4 regions of the Vreelandella sp. EE27 genome follow, and region 4 is predicted to be linked to each of the others. Evidence: predicted binding sites of a transcription regulator. Region 4 holds the regulator's gene; each other region holds the start of a gene.
The links. Region 4 encodes FNR, which switches genes on or off when oxygen is low (the NO sensors DNR and NnrR bind a similar motif). Its sites were predicted from a motif close to TTGATNTANATCAA; they were not measured.
Positions count from the first base shown of each region.

Region 1: ACWHVV_RS06600 (OmpW/AlkL family protein) is a predicted target of FNR. The motif match lies at 3,388-3,401, and genes of this name have one in related genera.
Region 2: ACWHVV_RS01700 (type IV pili methyl-accepting chemotaxis transducer N-terminal domain-containing protein) is a predicted target of FNR. The motif match lies at 2,960-2,973, and genes of this name have one in related genera.
Region 3: frdA (fumarate reductase (quinol) flavoprotein subunit) is a predicted target of FNR. The motif match lies at 2,561-2,574, and genes of this name have one in related genera.

Region 1 covers NZ_OZ309109.1:1,367,363-1,372,454, reverse strand. Annotated here, with positions in the region: gene putA (bifunctional proline dehydrogenase/L-glutamate gamma-semialdehyde dehydrogenase PutA) at 1-1,676, shown strand, start outside; gene putP (sodium/proline symporter PutP) at 1,834-3,324, shown strand; gene ACWHVV_RS06600 (OmpW/AlkL family protein) at 3,495-4,133, shown strand; gene ACWHVV_RS06595 (YqcC family protein) at 4,221-4,553, opposite strand; gene ACWHVV_RS06590 (DUF3549 family protein) at 4,822-5,092, shown strand, end outside.
Region 2 covers NZ_OZ309109.1:348,695-353,786, forward strand. Annotated here, with positions in the region: gene ACWHVV_RS01690 (antiporter) at 1-51, opposite strand, end outside; gene narL (two-component system response regulator NarL) at 302-967, opposite strand; gene ACWHVV_RS01700 (type IV pili methyl-accepting chemotaxis transducer N-terminal domain-containing protein) at 967-2,856, opposite strand; gene ACWHVV_RS01705 (hypothetical protein) at 3,114-3,632, shown strand; gene ACWHVV_RS01710 (SirB2 family protein) at 3,654-4,040, shown strand; gene ACWHVV_RS01715 (DUF488 domain-containing protein) at 4,083-4,433, opposite strand; gene ACWHVV_RS01720 (YIP1 family protein) at 4,448-5,014, opposite strand.
Region 3 covers NZ_OZ309109.1:390,128-395,219, forward strand. Annotated here, with positions in the region: gene menD (2-succinyl-5-enolpyruvyl-6-hydroxy-3-cyclohexene-1-carboxylic-acid synthase) at 1-146, shown strand, start outside; gene menH (2-succinyl-6-hydroxy-2,4-cyclohexadiene-1-carboxylate synthase) at 148-915, shown strand; gene ACWHVV_RS01920 (anion permease) at 927-2,396, opposite strand; gene frdA (fumarate reductase (quinol) flavoprotein subunit) at 2,701-4,494, shown strand; gene ACWHVV_RS01930 (succinate dehydrogenase/fumarate reductase iron-sulfur subunit) at 4,491-5,092, shown strand, end outside.
Region 4 covers NZ_OZ309109.1:666,481-671,572, forward strand. Annotated here, with positions in the region: gene ACWHVV_RS03185 (putative nucleotidyltransferase substrate binding domain-containing protein) at 1-1,385, shown strand, start outside; gene ACWHVV_RS03190 (DNA polymerase III subunit epsilon) at 1,390-2,061, shown strand; gene ttcA (tRNA 2-thiocytidine(32) synthetase TtcA) at 2,146-3,048, shown strand; gene fnr (fumarate/nitrate reduction transcriptional regulator Fnr) at 3,056-3,796, opposite strand; gene hemN (oxygen-independent coproporphyrinogen III oxidase) at 3,833-5,092, opposite strand, start outside.

The DNA.
Region 1 (5,092 bases), 700 kb from region 4:
TTTGCCAGCACCCGGTCGAAACGCTGAAGCAGTACAACACCCTGACCAATACGCGTATTCCCGCGCCGCGGGACATTTACGGGCCCAAGCGCAAGAACTCCCGGGGCGTGAACCTGAATATCCGCAGCCATTTCGAACCGCTGATGGAGAACATGGCCGCCTTCATGGAGACCCAGTACCCGGTCAAGCCGCTGCTGGCCTTCGACATCGAAGACGACGCGGCCAATACGCACAAGGTCGCCGCGCCGTTCGATCACAACCTGAGCGTGGGCACGGTTCAGTGGACCACTAGCGAACAGGCCACGAAAGCGCTCGACGCCGCCTGGGCGGCCTTCCCCCGCTGGGATGACACACCGGTGGCCGAGCGCGCCGCGATTCTGCGCCGCCTGGCGGATCTCATGGAAGCGCACATGCCGGAGCTCATGACGCTTTGTTGCCGTGAAGGCGGCAAGCTTCTGACCGACGGCGTCGACGAGATCAAGGAGGCGGTGGACTTCTGCCGCTACTACGCGATGCGTGCCGAAGAGTCGTTTGGCGATGTGATCGAACTGCCCGGGCCGACCGGCGAATCCAACCGTTTGACCATGGGCGGCAAGGGCGTATTCGCCGCTATCAGCCCCTGGAACTTCCCGGTGGCGATCTTCTGCGGCCAGATCGTCGCGACGGCGGTTGCGGGCAACACGGTATTGGCCAAGCCCGCCGAGCAGACCTCGATTATCGCCCACCGCGTGATCGAGCTGCTTTATGAAGCCGGCATGCCTCGCGACGTGGTCCAACTGCTGCCCGGCGACGGCCCTACCGTGGGCAGCGTGCTGACCTCGGACCCGCGCGTGACCGGCGTGGTGTTTACCGGCGGCACGGACACCGCGCAGTCGATCAACCGCTCTCTGGCCGCGCGGGAAAACGCCCCGCTGCCGACCCTGATTGCCGAAACCGGCGGACTGAACGCGATGATCGTGGATTCCACCGCCCTGCCCGAGCAGGTCGTGGTCGATGTGATCCAGTCGGCCTTTCAAAGCGCCGGCCAGCGCTGTTCGGCGCTTAGAGTGCTCTACCTGCAAGACGATGTCGCCGACCGGGTGATCGAGATTCTCAAGGGTGCGATGAGCGAGCTAAGGATAGGCGACCCGCGGGAACTGGGCACCGATGTGGGCCCGGTGATCGATGAGGATGCGCGTAGTGGCCTAATGGCGCATATCCAGACGCTCAAAGACGAAAATCGCCTGGTCGCCGAGACGCCCATGGCCGCCGAGCACACGCAACACGGCACCTTCGTGGCGCCGGTCGCCTTCGTCATCGACAGCATCGATGCGCTCACCCGCGAGCAGTTCGGCCCGGTGCTACACATCGTGCGCTACAAGGCCCGGGACATCGACAAGGTGATCGAGACGATCAACGCGCGGGGCTACGGGCTCACCTTTGGCGTGCACAGCCGTAACGAATCCTTCGCCACGGACATCGCGCAGAAAATTCGGGTGGGCAATGTGTACATCAACCGTAATATCATTGGCGCCGTGGTCGGCGTGCAGCCCTTTGGCGGACAGGGGTTCTCCGGTACCGGCCCCAAGGCCGGTGGACCGCACTACCTGCAACGCTTCGTCACCGAAAAAACCGTCACCAACAACACCGCGGCTCTGGGCGGTAACGCCTCGCTGCTGGCACTAGGGGACGACTGAAGCTCGGCTTCTTTGAAACCCACTACGGCTTTTTTACAAGGGCCGGGTAACCTTGACGCTCACCCCCTTTTGGGGGTGAAGTAAACTCAAGCTCACGTACCACCAACAATAACGAGCAGTGTCGGAGCCTTCCGATTGGATCAACAGGGGAAATTCTATGGATACTGGCGTTTGGATCAGTCTTTTCGCGTACTTTGCGCTGATGGTCGGCATAGGGGTCTATGCCATGCGCACCTCGACCTCCACCTCGGAGGATTACGTACTGGGCGGGCGAACCTTGAGCCCCAAGGTGGCCGCCCTTTCCGCCGGCGCCTCGGACATGAGCGGCTGGCTGCTACTGGGCCTGCCCGGGGCCATGTTCGTGTCCGGGTTGGCGTCGGCCTGGATCGGTATCGGCCTTCTAGTGGGGGCCTTTTTCAACTGGCTGCTGGTCGCCCCGCGCCTGCGTGAACAGACGGTGCATTACGGCAACGCCATTACCATTCCGGCCTTTCTGGCCAACCGCTTTCCCACCCGGGCATTGTCGCTAAGAACCGTGTCGGCCATCGTCATCGTGATCTTCTTTGCGGTGTACACAGCGTCCGGTTTGGTCGCGGGCGGGCGGCTTTTCGAAAGCGCTTTCGCCGGGGTCATCGAGTTTGGCGGGTTCAGCGACTACGGCACCGGCATCATCATCACCCTCGGCGTGGTGCTGGTCTATACCGTGGTCGGCGGCTTTTTGGCGGTCAGCCTGACCGATTTCGTTCAGGGCTGCATCATGATGCTGGCACTGATCATCATGCCGGCGGTGGTACTTTTCGGCGAAGGCGGCGGCGGCTTCACCCAGGCCTCGCAAACCCTGAACGAGGTGGACCCCACTTTGCTCTCCTGGACCGACGGGTTGACCTTCATTGGTTGGCTTTCGGCGGTGACCTGGGGGCTTGGCTACTTCGGTCAGCCGCACATCATCGTACGCTTCATGGCGATTCGCAGCCTCAAGGACGTGCCCATCGCGCGCAATATCGGCATGAGCTGGATGCTGGTCTCCATGATCGGGGCCGTTTCACTGGGTATTTTCGGCCGCGCCTTCGCGATCCGTAATGGCCTGGAGGTCGAAAACCCCGAGACGATCTTCATCATCCTCTCGGAGCTTTTGTTCCACCCGCTGATTACCGGCTTTTTGTATGCCGCGCTATTGGCGGCGGTGATGAGTACCATCTCCAGCCAGCTGCTGGTCGCCTCGTCGTCGCTGACCGAGGACTTCTACCGGCTGTTCCTGAACCGCAACGCCTCGGAGAAGCAGACCGTCACCGTGGGCCGTATAAGCGTGGCCCTGGTGGGGATCGTGGCCGCCATCATCGCCTCCAATCCGGAATCCCAGGTGCTGGGGCTCGTCAGTAATGCCTGGGCCGGTTTCGGCGCGGCGTTCGGCCCGTTGATTTTGCTTTCGCTGATGTGGTCGCGCACCAACGGCGCCGGTGCCATTGCCGGTATGGTGGTCGGTGCGCTCACCGTCATGCTCTGGATCAGCCTGGGCTTTAACGGCGAATTTTTGGGTGGTCCCGGCATTTACGAGATCATTCCCGGCTTCATTGCCTCGTTCATCGCCATCATGGTGGTGAGCAGCATGACCGCGGATGCCGGTGAATACCGTCATATCGACCGGTAAGCGTTGCCTGATCGTTCCAAGGCCACCTTCGGGTGGCCTTTTTTATGCGCGTTTTCAATACTCTTGCGCTGAGTCAAAAACCCGCCCGCGCCAACGCGATACGCTCTGCTAACGGTTTCAAGGTTACTTTCTCAAAGCCGAGCGTCACGTTATCCACAAGGAGCAGCGCCATGGGTCGTCTCACTTTTACTACTCTCGTCACCGCTGGCCTCGCGGCGGCCACTTTCGCCGCCAGCGGTCAGGCTTTCGCTTATGGCCAGGGTGACTTCTTCACCCGCGCCGGTATCGCCAAAGTATCGCCCAAAAGCGGCAACGGTACGCTTGACACCGCCCTTGGCGATCTCAAGGTCGATGTCGAAGACAAGTCAGATTTCGCTTTCACCCTGGGGTATCGCTTTCACGACAAGTTTGGCGTGGAGCTACTCGCCGCGCTGCCCTTCAAGCATGATATCCGCTTGAACGGCGACAACATCGCCTCTACCAAGCACCTGCCCCCGACGCTGACGCTTCAGTACTACCCGCTGGGCGGCACGGAGTCACCGGTTCAGCCCTACGTAGGCGCCGGCGTCAACTACACCCGCTTCTCCAGTGAGCAGGTCGATATCGACGGCGTTAGCCTGGACCTGGACAACACCTGGGGCGCGGCAGGTCAGGCAGGCATCGACCTGCTGGTCGACGACCACTGGTCGCTGAATGCCGCGGTCTGGTACCTGGATATCGACAGCGACGCGACCGTGGCCGGCAGTTCCGCGGGCAGCGTCGAGATCGACCCGGTGGTGGTCATGGCCGGTATTGGCTACCGTTTCTAAACCGCCGCTTGGTGCATATAACATGTATGCATAAAAAGGCCCGGTGCTCTTGCGAGCCCGGGCCTTTTACATGCCGCATCTTCAAGATCAGCCTTCGGTGACCAGTTTATCCACACGTTCGACGGCTCGAACCACCAGCAACTGGTCGCTGGCGCGGGTTTTTTCCTGCTGCAAATAAGCGGCGACCGCCGGGGCAACCTCGCACTTGGCAGGCATCGCCGCCTTGGCCTCGATCATCGTATCGAGCTTGGGAATAAACACGAAGCGCAGCCACTGGGCCAGCGACATGGTATCGACGCAAAAAGGCTGTTGGCTTTCAAAGGCCTTCGCATCGGGGGTGGGCATACGCCAAAGCTCGGCCGCTTTCATCGCGGCTTCGAGCTCACGCAGCGCCTGGTGTAGCGACTGATGAACGCTCATAAGCTCCTGGGGAGTCGGTGCATGGATAGCGCATTATCCCTTTTATGGGGACAACTTGCCATGACCCGAGCGCCCTGCGCCGCACCAATCGAGTTACTCACAGATTCACAGAAAACCTGCAAGAGACTGTGGATAAACTATGGAAAGGTGACGCAGAGCCACCCCCCATGGGCCTCTGGCAATGTTGCTTAATTTTTAACCGGTAAACTCGGGCTGACACTGCGCGCCGGTCGAGGTAGAGTGCAGGCCTGCACAAGGGAAGGAATAAATGCAAGCACTCCATACACTCGACGAGTTCTTTGAGCGAAGCGGTGCCGACGTATCGTTTTACCATATGGGCCGGCGCGTAGTGCCCTGCGCCAGGCAAACACTGGCGAGCTTCGAACGCGGCGAAACGCCCTGGCCGGAGCCCTGGCAAGGCCAGGCGCGCATTGGCGTCGTGTTTCGCATCGGCGATATGGTCGAACCCGCGATCTGGTTTTTGGCACTACCGCTCGACGAACAAGGCTTGCTCTCTCCCGCCTCTCGCGATGGCTTTT
Region 2 (5,092 bases), 320 kb from region 4:
GCGTTCGTCTTCGACATCCCAAGCGACGATGTCGGCATTTCTCTTGGTCATGATGGTTCCCCTTTGCGTAAACCATTACCTGGCGTCGAACCATTAGCGGCTCACCGATAAGGGAAAGATACGCGCGCGGGGAAGGGCTGGGAATGGCCCTGAAAGCCAGCGAAATCAATAGCCTACCTCTTTGTGGGTAGGTGCTTTCAAGAGCCAGAAGCCTGATTTCATTAAAGAAAAAAGCGAAGGGGTAAGCGCGCCGAGAAGCGCAGGCGCCGGCGCGCTATTTGGAGGTATCTACATTGATTGGCTAGTCGTTGATGCCCGCTTGCACGGCCCAGACCGCCGCCTCCACCCGCGAGCGCAGGTTGAGTTTCTTGAGCAGGTGTTTGACGTGCACCTTCACCGTGCCTTCGGTGATATCCAGCTTACGTGCGATCAGCTTGTTGGAAAGGCCGCCGGCGAGCTGGCGCAAGATCTCGCGCTCGCGCTGGGTGAGGCTGCGAATGTCCGGCGCGGTGGGCGTCGCGCGCTGATTGCGCAGCGCCTCGGCCAAAAGTGCGGTAAGACTTTCGCTGATCACCATGCGCCCGAGTGCGGCCTGGCGTAGCTGGCGCACCATGTCCTCGGGCTCCATGTCCTTGAGCAGGTAGCCGTCGGCGCCGGCGCGCAGGGCCGCTACCACGTCTTCTTCATGGTCGGAGACGGTGAACATGACGATGCGGCCGCTAAAGTCGTTCTCCCGCAGGCGGCGCAAAGCCTCCAGGCCGTCGATATCGGGCATGTTCAAATCGAGCAGGACCAGGTCGGGCTCGAGCGAGAGCGTCAGCCGAATGCCCTCTTCGGGGCTGCCGGTCTCGCCGACCAATTCCAGGTCGTCTTCGAGTTCGAGAAGCTGCGCCACGCCGCGGCGCAAGAGCGGGTGGTCGTCGATGATCAAAAGCGTGGCAGGGGTGTCGTGGCTGGTCTGAGACATTAAAGATTCCGTGTGCCTGAATGAGCATCGTCGGTGGCCGCTGTCGGCGGCTGTTGAGTCAAGCGAGCGGTCAAGGGGGTGAAGATGACCTCCACGCAGGCCCCGCCACCGGGGCGATTAAAAATGGAGAGCTCGCCGTTCAAGGTGGTGGCGCGGTCGCGAATGATGACCAGGCCGTAATGCATCGGCGGCGAGGCGTCGTTTTGAAGGCCGATGCCGTCATCTTCCACGCGGACCTGCAAGCGGGCATCTCTAAAGCGCACGGTGATGCTGACCCAAGTGGGCTGGGCGTGCTTGTGCGCGTTGGCCAGCGCCTCGCGAATGATTTGTAGAACGTGGATCTCTTCATTGGGGTTGAGCAGGTAGGGCGGTACATCGTAATCGAGCGCGACCGCGAAGCCCAGGCGCTGGGTGAACTCGTCCGTGGTTTGGCGCAGGGCGAACTGAAGCCCCGGGCCTTCCAGCTTGAGCCGGAAGGTGGTCAAAAGCTCGCGCAGCTGGCGGTAGGCGCTGTTCAGGCCGCTGCGCAGCTCGTCGATCACGGTGGCCTGGGCCTCGCGGGAGGCCTCTTTTTGCTGCATGCGCTCGAGCCGGGTCACCTGCATCTTGAGGTACGAGAGCGACTGCGCCAGGGAGTCGTGCAGCTCCCGGGCGATGATCGTGCGCTCGTTGATGAGCGTGACCTGCTGCTGCTCGTCGATACGGCGCTGCAAATACACGGCGGTGGCGAGCTGGTCGGCCAGAATGTTCAAAAGCCGGCGGGTGTTATCGTTGAGCTCGCCTTCGGGGTACCACACCTCCAGGTTACCCAGTAGCGTATCGCCGGCGCGAATGGAGAGCTGTAGACACTGGAGGCGCTCGCCCGAGGCGGGCAGCGGGTCGATCAGGCACGCATCGCAGGCCATGTCGCGGCAGTACTCGGGGCGTGTCACCGAGTGCGTTTCCAAAACCGGCATGATGCGCTGGTCGAAGGGGTCGTTGAGCGACAGGCGGATGGGGCCCAGACCCAGCAGGCTTTCCAGCTCGCGCAGCATGGGGGCGGCGCTGGCGCAAAGGTCGTTGCCGCCGCCGAAAAGAGTGCGGCTGGCATCGTGCATTACGCGCATGGCTTGGTTACTGCGCTCGAGCGCCTGCTCCTTGCGCGAGACGCTCTCTTCGAGAGCGGCGTAACTCGTTGCAAGCTCCGCGGCCATGGTGTTGAACGTTCGCCCCAGCCGCGCCAGCTCGTCGCTGCCCGAAAGCTTCGAGCGCTGGTTGAAGTTGCGCTTCGCCACTTCCCGGGTAAGCGCCATGAGCTGGTGCAACGGGGCGACCAGGTTGTGGCGCACATCGAAAAGAGCAATGGCGACGACCAGGCTAATGAGCAGCAAAAAGAGCACCTGCATGATGCCCAAAAGCCTCACCTTGGCTTCGGTACTGTTTTCGAGCTGCTCGACGAGTATCTCGATATCGCCGACCAGGGTGGTCACCATGGTCTCGAAGGCGGCGAGATCGATGCCGCCACCGGCGCCCGCCTCGTCCAGCGCGGGCTGCACGGTGTCTTGCCAGTAGCGCTGAATACGGCTTAATTGCTGGCGCCGTTCGTGATGGGCATCCTCGGGCACGCTGCGTTGCAGGGTAGCGCCGTGCAAGCGCTGGTCGAAGCGCGCCACGAGCGCGTCGAGTTGGCCGCCGGTGGTTGCGTCCGGGGCGTACTCCAAGCGCTGCAGCTCGACCAGAATGCGGTGGGCGTTCATGCGCAGCGACCCGGCCACGTTGATCGCCGAGGCGTCGCCGCGGGTGCTATTCGACATGTTCATGGTCAGCGTGATGCTGATGAACGCCATGGCGCTGATCGCGATCAGTGACGCCATGATACGGGCCACTAGCGAGCGTTGGAGCAGTTTCATAACGGTTCCAGCCGCCTGAGAAGGGAAAAGGAGTGTGGCACTATCGTGACCGGCATACGCGGTGCTATCCCTTTGGGGGTAGCGGTATTACCCCTAATGATTTTTGACCTGGATAAGACGAGCGCCGACAATTCTGGCATGTCTTCTGGCGCCTTCCTAGCCTAACGGGAAATCTTGCGATGCCCTCCAGTGTGCCCCCTAGCGCGAAAACCAGGCCGCCGCCGTTGCCTGTCAATGACTACCAAAGGCTGGTCGCGATGCTGTTGGTGCCGTTGGCAAGTGCGGTGGCGGTGGCGGGCTGGACGCTTTACGCCATGCTCGCCGCCCGTCCGGCTTATGTATGGCTGCCCCTTATGAGTGGCCTGCTGCTGGCCCTGGCTTGCGGATACTGGGCGCGGCGCTATAGCACCTGCTACCTGATGCTTGGGCTGTTGGCGGGGCTTGCTCTGGCGCTGCTGCTCTTTGGCGTTGCCCACAAGCCCTGGCAGTTCTGGCTACTGGGCGTCGGGTTTGGGCTCGGGGGTGGCATCATTGCAAGCGGTACCGCCCATGCCAGGCGGTGGCTGCCCGGCTGCTGGCTATGCCTGGCGGCAAGCCTTTGCGTGGCCACCCTGGCGGGGGTGGGATTTTCGCTGCGCCTGGTGCCGCTGGTGGTAAAGGCCTATGGCTTTCAGGCGGCTCCGCTGAGTCTGCTCGTTCCTTTGGTGATGATCATGCTGCTGCTGTGGCTATTCGTCGAGGCGCCGCAGAGCCCGATGAAAGAAAGTGATGGGTAGACCAAGGGAGAGGGTTACGTGATAGAGCACTACTTTTTAATCAAGCATCTTCACATGGGCGCGGCGGCGCTGAGTATCGGTTTATTTTTGGTACGCGCCTGGTGGTCGGTACGCGAAAGCCCGCGCCTGCAGGCGCGCTGGGTGAAGATCCTTCCGCACCTCATCGACACGGCGCTGCTGGGGCTGGGGGTCACGCTCATGGTGACGCTGCGGTTTTGGCCCTGGCAGCAGCCTTGGCTGGCCGCCAAGCTATTGGCGCTTTTGGTCTACATCGGCGTTGGCACCCTGGCGATCAAGCGGGGCGCCACGCCACGCCGGCGCGGCGTGGCCGCGCTGCTGGCGGTGGCGGTGTTCGCCTACATGGTCGGCGCCGCCATCCGGCACAGCCCGCTTTCCTGGCTTGCGTAATGGCGGCCTGGGCCAGTGCCCGGCGCAAAAGCGCCGGCCTTTTTACGTCAGCATATTGAGGTACTGGCGTACCACGCCAGCGTTGTTGTAGCGCTCCTCCTTCGAGGCGAACACCAGCGTCACCTTTTCCTTTTGAGCCCGCCTGGCAAGCTCTCGCAGGCGCTCGCGATGGCCGGTCAACTCCTTCATGTAGCGCTTGCGAAAATCGCCCCACCCGAGGGAGCCGTCGTGAAACGCCTTGCGCAGCGCGCTACTCGGGGCGATCTCCTTGGGCCACTCGTCGATATTGGCCTCTTGCTTTGAGACCCCGCGGGGCCACATGCCGTCTACCAGCACGCGGTAGCCGTCCTCCTTGTGCGGTGTGTCGAAGGCGCGTTTCAGTTCGATTGCCATATTCCCTCCTCGATTCAGTAAGCCCAGACGATCGCCATCAATAGCCCCCAGGCCAGCACGCCGGCGGCCATGATGGTGTGAGTGACCGACATCAACGCGACGTCGCGGGTGTGGCGCTCGCAAAGCGCCTGCAGACCGTGGTAGACCAGACTACAGGCGAGGGCGAGCGCCGCCAGTGCCAGTACCGCATTGACGACCAGACTGGGAACTAAAAGCCCTAGCGACGCGATCCAGAGCGGCAGCGGCGCCAGGGCGGCGAGCAGGTAGGCACTGTGATAGTCGATCGATAGCTCGTCGTGGCCGTTGACCACCGCCTGAATCAGCCAGCCCATCACGAAGAAGGTTAAAAGTTCGGCGAGAAACAGGATGGTCGTAATGAAGCGCCACTGGCGTTCGGCAAACCCGGCGGCGAAGGCATCGCCGTAGTGAGTTCCCGCATAGAAAAGCAGAATGGGCGGCAATAGCGACATGGGCAGCACCACGCCCCAAGCCAGTGTGGCGATGGAGGGGCGGTGTCGTTTGAGCGCTGGCCAGCCCGTCTGGTGAGTGAAGGGGAGTTGCAGGATATTGAGTGGCGTCATGATCGCCTCGCTTGTCGTTTGGAACGCACGCACCGGAAATGAGCGAATGCTTTATATCACGGTGTGATATTATTTAGA
Region 3 (5,092 bases), 280 kb from region 4:
ACGCCGCGCCGGATTCGCTCGATGCCTTTACCGCGGCCTACCAGCAGGCCCTCGAAACCGGCGTTACGCTGATCGAAATCAACCTGCCTCATCAGCAGGTAGCGGATGAGCTGGCGGCCCTGGGCGCAGCGATTCGAGAGGCCTGACGTGAGCGACTCTTCCAGTCATTTTTCCAACCCGACCCTGATAATGCTGCATGGCCTGTTAGGCGACCGGCACGACTGGATAAAGGTCCGTGACCAGTTGGCGGGGAAGGGTATCCCGACGCTGGCACTGGACCTGCCCGGCCACGGCGAGAACCACGGCGTGCAGGTAAGCTCTTTCGACGCGTTTCATCACTGGTTGGGCGCTACCTTGAACGCCCGGAGCATCGACCGCTACTGCTTGCTGGGGTATTCTTTGGGCGGGCGGCTGGCGCTTTATCACGCCAGCCGACAACCGCCGGGGCTTCAAGCGTTATGGCTGGAGAGTGCCCACCCCGGGCTACCCGAAAGCGAGCGGCCGGGGCGTCTTGCGCATGATGAACGCTGGGCAATACGCTTCGAGCAGGAGCCGCTTCAAAACGTGCTCGCCAACTGGTACCAGCAGCCCGTATTTGCCGATCTCTCCACTGCGGCGCGCAGCCAGCAGTGCAAGCGCCGGGGGCACAATATCGGTAAGGCCGTAGCTTGCATGTTGCGGGCCACGTCGCTGGGGCATCAGCCCTCTCAGTGGCCGTGGTTGGCAGACACCTCGTTGCCGGTCGGCTACCTGTCCGGCCTTCACGACGCCAAATTCAGCGGCCTGGCGACCCGCCTGACAGCGGCGGCGCCCCATATAGCGCATGCCCCCCTCGAAGGGGGGCACAACCTGCATTCCGAGCAGCCCGGCCAGGTCGCGCGGCAGCTTGAAAGCTGGTATCGCGCGCTCCTTTAAGGGCCCTTTATTCAGTGGATCAACAGCAGCCACGGAAGCCCGACCGCCAGCCAGACCACCAGAAACAGCAGGCCGAAGACCGCCCCTAGCCGCCACCAAAGGCCGCTGGGCAGGTAGCCGCTGCCGTAGTAGACCGGGCTGGGGCCGGTGCCGTAGGGCGTCAGAATGCCCATGAAGCCAAGTGTGGGGAGCAGCAGCAAAACGAACAGCTCCATATCCAGCCCCGCGATGCCCGAGGCCGCCGCCAGCATGACCGGCAGTAAAGCCGTCACGTGGGCGGTGACGCTGGCAAACAGGTAGTGGAGCAGATAGAAAATCACGGTGAGCGCGACCATGGCCATCACGGGGTTGAAGCCGCTGATCTGCCCGCCGACCACGCCACCGAACCAGTTGACGAACCCGACCTGGCTCAGCCCGCCGGCCAGGGCCACCAGGGTGGCAAACCAGACAAAGGTATTCCAGGCCGCGCGGTTATCGAGAATATCGTTCCATTCGATGATGCCGGTCAGCAGCATGGCGCAAATGACCACCAGGCCCACCAGGGACGCCGAAATGATATCGCCGCCAAAGATCCACAGCAGCAAGGCCGTAGCTACCATGACGACCAAAAGGATTTCATGGCGGGTCAAGCGGCCCAGCTTGGCCAGTTCCTGGCCGGCCCAGTCGGAAATTTCATTACCCGCTTTTACCTCTGGGGCGCACAGCCAGTAGCACAATAAGGGTACCAGGAGTAGCAGGAAAATACCCACCGGCGCGACCGCCATGAACCACTGCCCCCAGTGGATATGCAGGCCGGTGGCGCTTTCGGTCAGCGCGATGGCCAGCAGGTTGGGGGCCAGTGCGGTCAGAAACAGGGAGCTTGTGACACAGGTGGACACGATGGCCGTCCACATCAGAAAGCTGCCCATGCGCTTCATGCTGGGGTCGTTGGGGTGGGAATCATAAAGCGGCGGCAGGTTGCGAATCACCGGGTAGATGGTGCCACCGCTGCGCGCGGTGTTGGAGGGGGTAAACGGCGCCAGAATCGCATCCGCGATCATGACCGCGTAACCCAGCGTTAGGGTGCGCTTGCCCATGGATTTCACCAGCCAAAGCGAGATGCGCCGCCCCAGGCCGGTTTTCTCATAGCCAAGGGCAAACATGAAGGCGCCAAAAATCAGCCAAACGGTCGAGTTGGTAAAGCCCGAGACCGCCCAGGCGAAGGCCTGGTTGGCCGCATTGAAGCCTTCCGCTGCCAACTGCTCCGGCGAAAACAGTACCCATTGCGAAAGCAGCGCGGCCAGCGTCACCCCGAGTAGGCCAACGACTGCACCGGGCAGGGGCTCGAGTATCAGCCCGACCACACAGCCCAGAAAAATGGCAAAAAAGTACCACGCATGCGGTGCCAGTCCCGATGGCGCGGGTATCAAGGCAACGACGATGGCGACGAAAACGGGTGCTAACAACTTCCATAACGGCACGGGTTGAGCACGGCTGGTCATGTTGCCCTCTCTTATGGCGGGTCAGGTCAGAAAATTACCCGTAAATCATTCACGGGAGGAAAAAGTGGGGGTGAGTGGCCTCCTTGTGCGCGGCCTGAAAGACGCCGGCGCAACGTCACGATGGGTGGAGATATGACTGTAATACGTGTGCTGGAGGCCGTTGATTGATATGTGTCAATAGTTCTTTAGATTAAGGCGCAATCAATACTTTGCCGTGCCCGGGTATGGTAATTTCAAATCAGCAGAGAATGCCGTAGAGCGCTGTATCGGTAGGCTTTTAACCTGACCAGCGGAAGGGGGTGCCATGCGCCAGCAGGATTTCGATATTGTCATCGTAGGGGGCGGCGGTGCGGGACTGCGCGCTGCGATAGGCGCGGCCGAGGCCGCCAAAGAGCAGGGCACCTCGCAGCGTATTGCAATGCTCTCCAAGGTGTATCCCATGCGCTCGCATACCGTAGCCGCCGAAGGTGGCGCGGCGGCGGTTACCAGCAGCGATGACACCCACCAGGCACACTTCGATGACACCGTCTCCGGCGGCGACTGGCTGGTCGAGCAGGGCGTGGTGGACTACTTCGTTCACCATGCCTACCAGGAGCTGGTGCAGATGGAGCGCTGGGGCTGCCCCTGGAGCCGTAAAGACGACGGCCAGGTGCAGGTGCGCCGTTTTGGCGGCATGAAAACCGCCCGCACCTGGTTTGCTGCGGATAAAACCGGCTTTCACATGCTGCACACGCTCTTTCAGACCTCGCTCAAATACCCGGAGATCGAGCGCTTCGATGAGTATTACGTGCTCGACCTGGCCGTTCACGAAGGCGCGGTCATCGGCGTCATTGCGCTGCAGATCGCGACCGGCGAGCTGACCCTGCTGCGCGCCAAGGCAGTGGTGCTAGCCACCGGCGGCGCCGGGCGCCTGTTTCGCTTCAATACCAACGCCGGCATCGTCACCGGCGACGGCATGGCGATGGCCTACCGCCACGGCGTGGCGCTGCGCGATATGGAGTTCGTGCAGTATCACCCTACCGGGTTGCCCGGTTCCGGCATTCTGATTACCGAAGCGTGCCGCGGCGAAGGCGGGATTCTGCTCAATAAGGACGGCTACCGTTACTTGCAGGATTACGGCCTGGGCCCGGAAACGCCGCTGGGCCAACCGGAAAACAAGTACATGGAGCTGGGCCCGCGGGACAAGCTCTCCCAGGCGTTTTGGCAGGAGCAGCAGGCCGGGCGCACCGGCAAGTTCGGCGACAGCGACGTGGTGTATCTCGACCTTCGCCACCTGGGTGAGAAAACCATCCTCGAGCGCCTGCCGTTCATCTGCGAGCTGGCCAAATCCTATATCAACGTCGACCCGGTGAAGGAACCTATCCCCATTCGCCCCGCCGTTCACTACACCATGGGCGGGATCGAAACCAACCCGCAGTGCGAAACCTCGATTACTGGGCTCTATGCCGCCGGGGAGTGTGCCTCGGTCGGCTTGCACGGCGCCAATCGGCTGGGTTCCAACTCGCTCACCGAACTGCTGGTGTTTGGCCGCCTGGCCGGTGAACAGGCAAGCCGGCGTGCGGCACACACCGAGTGGGCCGATAGCGCTCTTCTACACGCCCAGGCCGAGCGCCAACAGGCCACGCTTGCGCGCCTTTGCGATGGCACCCGCAGCGGCAGCGGCGAGAACTGGGTGGATCTCAAGCACGCCATGGTGCAGGCCATGGAAAGCGGCTGTGGTATCTACCGCACCGAGGAGAGCATGGCCCAGGCGTTGGCACAAATTCGAAAGCTGCGCGCGCGCTACCGCGAGATTCGCGTCAACGATACCAGCAAGATATTCAATACCGAGCTTCTGGAGTGCCTCGAACTTGGGTGTGGCCTGGATATCGCCGAAGCCTCGTGCCTTGGTGCTCTGGAGCGGCGTGAATCCCGCGGTGCCCACCAGCGTCTGGACGAAGGGATGCAAACGCGGGACGACGTTAACTACCTCAAGCACAGCCAGGTGATCTATCAAGGCGAGGCGCCTGCCAGGCTGCACTGGCAGGAGGTCGATGTACGGTTTTCCGCCCCGGCGGAACGGGCCTATGGGGATGCCGGTAAAGGGGGCAAGGTATGAACAAGACCATTAGCGTTAAGCGCTACGTACCCGATAACGCGGCGGAGTCTTACTGGCAGCAGTACAAGCTGCCGGTTGATGACAGCACGTCGCTACTGGACGCCCTCAACCATATAAAAGAGCAATTGGATAGCACGCTGAGCTACCGCTGGTCGTGTCGCATGGCGATCTGCGGCTCCTGTGGGGTCATGGTGAACGGCATTCCCAAGCTCGGCTGCAAAACCTTTTTGCGCGATTATGACGGCGAGATCCGTATCGAGCCGCTAGCCCACTTTCCGGTACAGCGCGACCTGGTCGTGGACATGGAGATCTTTCTCGAGCACCTGGCGGCGGTGAAGCCCTATCTGATTGACGACAATCCGGTAAAACCTTACGACCCTAAAGCGCCGGAAACCTATAAGCAGTCGCCGGCGCAGCTTGCCCGCTACAAACAGTTCGCCAACTGCATCAACTGCGGGCTCTGCTACTCGGCGTGTCCGCAGTTTGGGCTCAACCCGGAGTTTCGGGGCCCGGCGGCGATCGCGCTGGCCCACCGTTATAACCAGGACAGCCGCGACCACGGCAAAAAGCAGCGGATGGCGGAGCTCAACCGCCACGA
Region 4 (5,092 bases):
CCGGGTTCATGCTGGCCCGGGTGCGCGAATGCATGCGCGCGCCAATCGTCATCGAGGCAGGCCAAAACATTCAAAGCGCGGTCCATACCCTTTTGGCGCACCAGGCCGACAGCCTGCTGGTCAGCACCCAGGGCGGCTACGGCATGGTCACCAAAACGGATCTGCTCAACGCCCTGGTCGTCGAGCAGAAGCCCCAAACCACGCCCATCGACGCTCTGGCCTGCACCGCGCTGGTCGCCGCCGCCCCGGAGCAGTATCTGTTCGAGGCGCTGGTGCTGATGACGCGCCACAAGGTGGCCCGGGTCGTCGTGATGAAGGAGAACACGCTTTGCGGCATCGTCGAGCTCACCGACGTGCTGAGCTACTTCTCCAGCCGAAGTTACGTGGTGGGGCTACAAATCGAGAAGGCCAGTGATCTAAAAGCGTTGGCCATGGCGAGCCAGCGTACGCCGGAGCTCGTCGAGGCGCTGATGGTTCAAGGCGTGAAGCTTCGCTTTGTCATGGAGCTTTTGGCGGCGCTTAACGCGCGCATCATCCACAAGGCCTGGGCGTTTAGCGTACCAAAGGCGCCAGAACAGCAGTGCTGCCTGGTGGTCATGGGCAGCGAAGGCCGGGGTGAGCAAATCCTCAAGACCGATCAGGACAACGCGCTGATTCTCGAAGACGATCAGAGCTGGCCGGATGTCGCGGCCCAAATGCAGCGCCTGACCGATACGCTGATCACGCTTGGCTACCCGCCGTGCCCCGGCCATATCATGGTCTCCAACCCGGAGTGGGTCGGCAGCGTAGCGGTCTGGCAAGCGCGTATCGCGCGCTGGGCCGAGCGGCGCGACGGCGACAGCCTGATGAAGCTTGCCATCCTGCTCGACGCCCAGCCCATGGCCGGCAACGCGCAGCTTGCCCGGCGCGTGCAGCAGGCACTGTTTGATCGCTGCGCCGGCGACGAGCTGCTGTTGAGCTACCTGGCCCGCGCTGCGCTGAGCTTCTCCACCCCCCTGACCCTGTTTGGTTCGCTTAAAAAGCGCGAGCACGGCATCGATATCAAAAAGGGCGGCATCTTTCCCATCGTTCACGGCGTGCGCACCATGGCGCTGGAGCGGCGTATCGAAGCCGTGGGCACGCTCGAGCGCCTCGAAGCGCTGGCAGATGACGGCCGGCTGGAGAAGCGCTTTGCCGAGGACCTGGGCGAGGCGCTGGCGCTTTTCACGGAGCTTCGCCTGCGCCAGCAACTGGCCGAGGCGAAGGCGTCGACGAGCATCTCGACCAACCACGTGGTGGTGCAGCATCTTTCCTCGCTTGAGCGCGACCTGCTGCGCGAGGCGCTGCATATCGTCAAGGAGTTCAAGTCGCGGCTGACCCATCGCTATCATCTGGAGTACGCGTAGCCGTATGCGCTTCACGGACCGATACGCATCGCTTTTGGGCGGCTCGCTGCGCACGCTCGTCAAGCGCGAAAGCGACCGGCGCCGCTTCTCCGGCTCCGCCTTCGAGTGGCTTTTTCACCCCTACCTGGGCGAGGAGCTCGTGGCGCTGGCGTTCAGGTTTTCCCAGGATAGCGAGATTTTGAGCATCGCCGCGGTGGTGTTTGACCAGCGCCAGGTGTACACCCGCAGTGCCTGGGTCGCTACCCTGGCGGATGAGGCCCGAATAAAGCGCCGCCGCCAGCGTCCTTCCAATGACCAACACTGCATCGCCCGACACTGCATCGCCCAGCACCGAATCTTTGCGCCGCTCCCCCCGACGGCGGAAAACATCGCCGCACTTGCCGAGTTTATCGGCAACCGCCCGGTGGTGGGGTGGGGGCTTGGCAAGGCGCTGGTACCGATCAACCGGCTTTTCAACGCGCGGCTCGGCTTCGAGTTGCCCAACGCCCAGGTCGATGTGGCCAGGCTCTATCAGCGCAAGGCCCGGCGCTCGCCGGTAGAGCCCCAGGCGGCAAGCTTTAGTCAGGCGCTCAGCCACTCGCGGCTGGCGCTGCCCTGGCCGTCGCTTCTGGGCGAGGCCAGCGCCTGTGCGCTTTTGTACATGCGGCTCAAGCGCGACGCCGCGCTCGAGGTTTGAAGGCGCTCGAAGGCTTTGTTGGGTGGCAGCGGGAGTCTTGATAGAATAACGCCTTCACCACCCATCACCGGCAGTGCTTATACCATGCAACAACCCGATCATTTCGAGCCCGTCGTGGCCGAGGCCCCGGCCCCGGCAAGCTCAATCGAGCCAAGCGATGTGAAACAAAAGCGCGAATTCAACAAGTTGCAGAAAAGACTTCGCCGCGAGGTCGGCAACGCCATTCTCGATTATCAGATGATCGAAGAGGGCGACCGGGTGATGGTGTGCCTCTCTGGGGGCAAGGACAGCTATACCATGCTCGAGATCCTGCGCAATCTGCAGCGCAACGCCCCGGTCAATTTTTCGCTGGTGGCGGTGAATCTCGACCAGAAACAGCCCGGCTTCCCCGAGCACGTGCTGCCGCGCTACCTCGACAAGCTGGACGTCGAGTACCATATTCTCGAGCGTAATACCTACTCGGTGGTGAAGGAGAAAACCCCGGAGGGCAAGACGACCTGCGCGCTTTGCTCGCGGCTACGCCGTGGCTCGCTCTACGGGTTTGCCGAAGAGATCGGCGCCAACAAGGTGGCGCTTGGCCACCACCGGGAAGACATTCTCGAAACCCTTTTCTTGAACATGTTCTTCGGCGGCACGCTCAAGGCCATGCCGCCCAAGCTTTTGTCCGATGATGGCAGAAATATCGTGATTCGCCCGCTGGCCTACTGCAAGGAGGCGGATATCGCCGAGTTCTCCCGGCTGATGGAATTTCCGATCATTCCCTGCAATCTGTGCGGCTCCCAGCCGAACATGCAGCGTCAGAACGTCAAGGCGATGCTTGCCGAGTGGGATAAAAAGTACCCGGGCCGGCTCGAAAGCATGTTCAAAGCGGTGACCAACGTTGCCCCTTCGCAGCTGGCCGACCGGGCGCTGTTCGACTTCCAGGGCCTGGAAGCCAAACAAGCGGAAATGAAGGCCGGGCGTATTCAGGCGCTCAATGTAGGCTAACGGCGGGTCAGGCGGACACTTCTTCGTCGGCCAGGGTGGTCAAGCGGGCCATATCCAGAATGTTCACCTCGCGCCCGGAAACAGCGACCACCTGCTGCTGCTGGAGCCGGCTTAAAATCCGGCTGACCGTTTCCACTGCCAACCCCAGGTAGTTGCCGATATCCGCCCGTGCCATGGAGAGGCGGAAGCTATAGGGCGAGTAGCCGCGGCGGCGAAAACGATCAGAAAGCGTGGTGAGAAAAGCCGCCAGGCGCTGGTCGGCGGTCTTGCGCGATAAAAGGCGCATCATCCGCCGGTCGTCGCGAAGCTCCTTGCTCATGCTGCGGTAAAGCTGGCCTCTGAGCTCGGGCAGCTCCTCGGACAGCTTGTCCAAATGCTTGAACGGGATCTCACATACCGTGGTGGTTTCGAGCGCAATGGCGCTGCCCGGGTAGAATTCCTCGTCGATACCATCGAGGCCGACCAGCTCGCTTGGCAGGTAGAAGTTGGTGAGCTGGTCGTCGCCATTGCCTTCGCTGGTCACCTGCTTGAGGCTTCCCGAACGGACCGCGTAGACGCTGGAGAAGTTCTCGCCTTGATGAAACAGCGCCTCGCCCTTTTTGAGCGGCGCGCGGCGGCGGATGATGGCGTCGAACTGGCTTACGTCCTCGAGCTGCAGCGCTAGCGGTAAACAGAGCGAACTCAGGCTACAGGTTTGGCAGCGCGGCGCCTGTAGCATCGAGCGGCGTTGGCTGGCAGTGATGGACATCACCTTCTCCTCGTATGGCCGGGTACAAAGTATATATTATAATATTCTTGAATAACGCGCGGCGAACTGCTCTGTCAAGTAGGTATCGAAGGCCATGGCCAGGTGGCGGATCAGTAGCCGCCCGATCGGCGTAACGTTCAATACCAGGTCCTGGCGCGTAATCAGTCCGTCACGCTCGGCCTGGCGCAGGTTATCCAGCGCCTGGGCGAAGTAGGTGTCGGCATCGATCCCGAAACGCGTGCCAATGGCCGCCAGGTCCAGGCGCATATCGCACATCAGCCGCTCGATCACCTCGCGGCGAATGAGGTCGTCGGCGTTCAAGCGCACGCCTTTACAGGTGGCCAGTTTACCCTGATCCAGCGCCTTTGCGTAGTCATCCAGGGTGACCGGGTTCTGCGCGTAGACGTCGTCGACCCGGGAAATCGCCGATACCCCCAAACCGATCAAATTGCACTGCGCGTGGCTTGAATACCCCTGGAAGTTGCGCTGGAGCGTGCCGTTTTGCTGGGCGAGCGTCAGGCTATCATCGGCGCGGGCGAAGTGGTCCATGCCGATATGCACATAGCCTGCCTGGCCCAGCATCTCGATACTCATGCGCAAAATGGCGAGCTTTTCATCGGCGCCGGGCAGGTCAGCTTCGAGAATACGCCGCTGGGGCGCAAAGCGCGTGGGCAGGTGGGCGTAGTTGAACAGCGACAACCTGGCCGGGTTGAGCTCGATGATCTGAGCAAGCGTATCGGCGAAGCGCTGCTCGGTCTGGTGCGGCAGCCCATAGATCAGGTCCACGTTGAGCGAGCTAAAGCCCAGCCGGTGCGCCTCGTCCATCAGGGTTTCGGTGAGCCGGCGGGGCTGGACGCGGTTGATCGCTTTCTGGACCTCGATGTCCAGGTCCTGCACGCCCAGACTCAGCCGGTTGAACCCCAGCGACTGAAGATGGCGCAGGGTGAGAACGTCCGCCTCGCGCGGGTCGATTTCGATGGCGTAATCCCGCGCCGGGTCACTCGAGAGCCCGAAGCGGGCATCCATCCGGTCGATCAGGTCGCCCATCTGCGAGAGCGTCAAAAAGGTCGGTGTACCACCGCCCCAGTGAAGCTGCTGCACCGGACGCGCGGTATCCACGTGGCGCGCGGCCAGCACCATTTCCCGGTCGAGGCGGGAAAGATAGGGCTCGGCCAGCTGGCGATTCTTGGTCGCGATCTTGTTGCAGGCGCAGTAAAAGCAGATCTTCTCGCAAAACGGGATATGCACGTAGAGCGACAGCGCCCTTTGGCTCTCGTTGCTTCGCGCTAAAGCGTC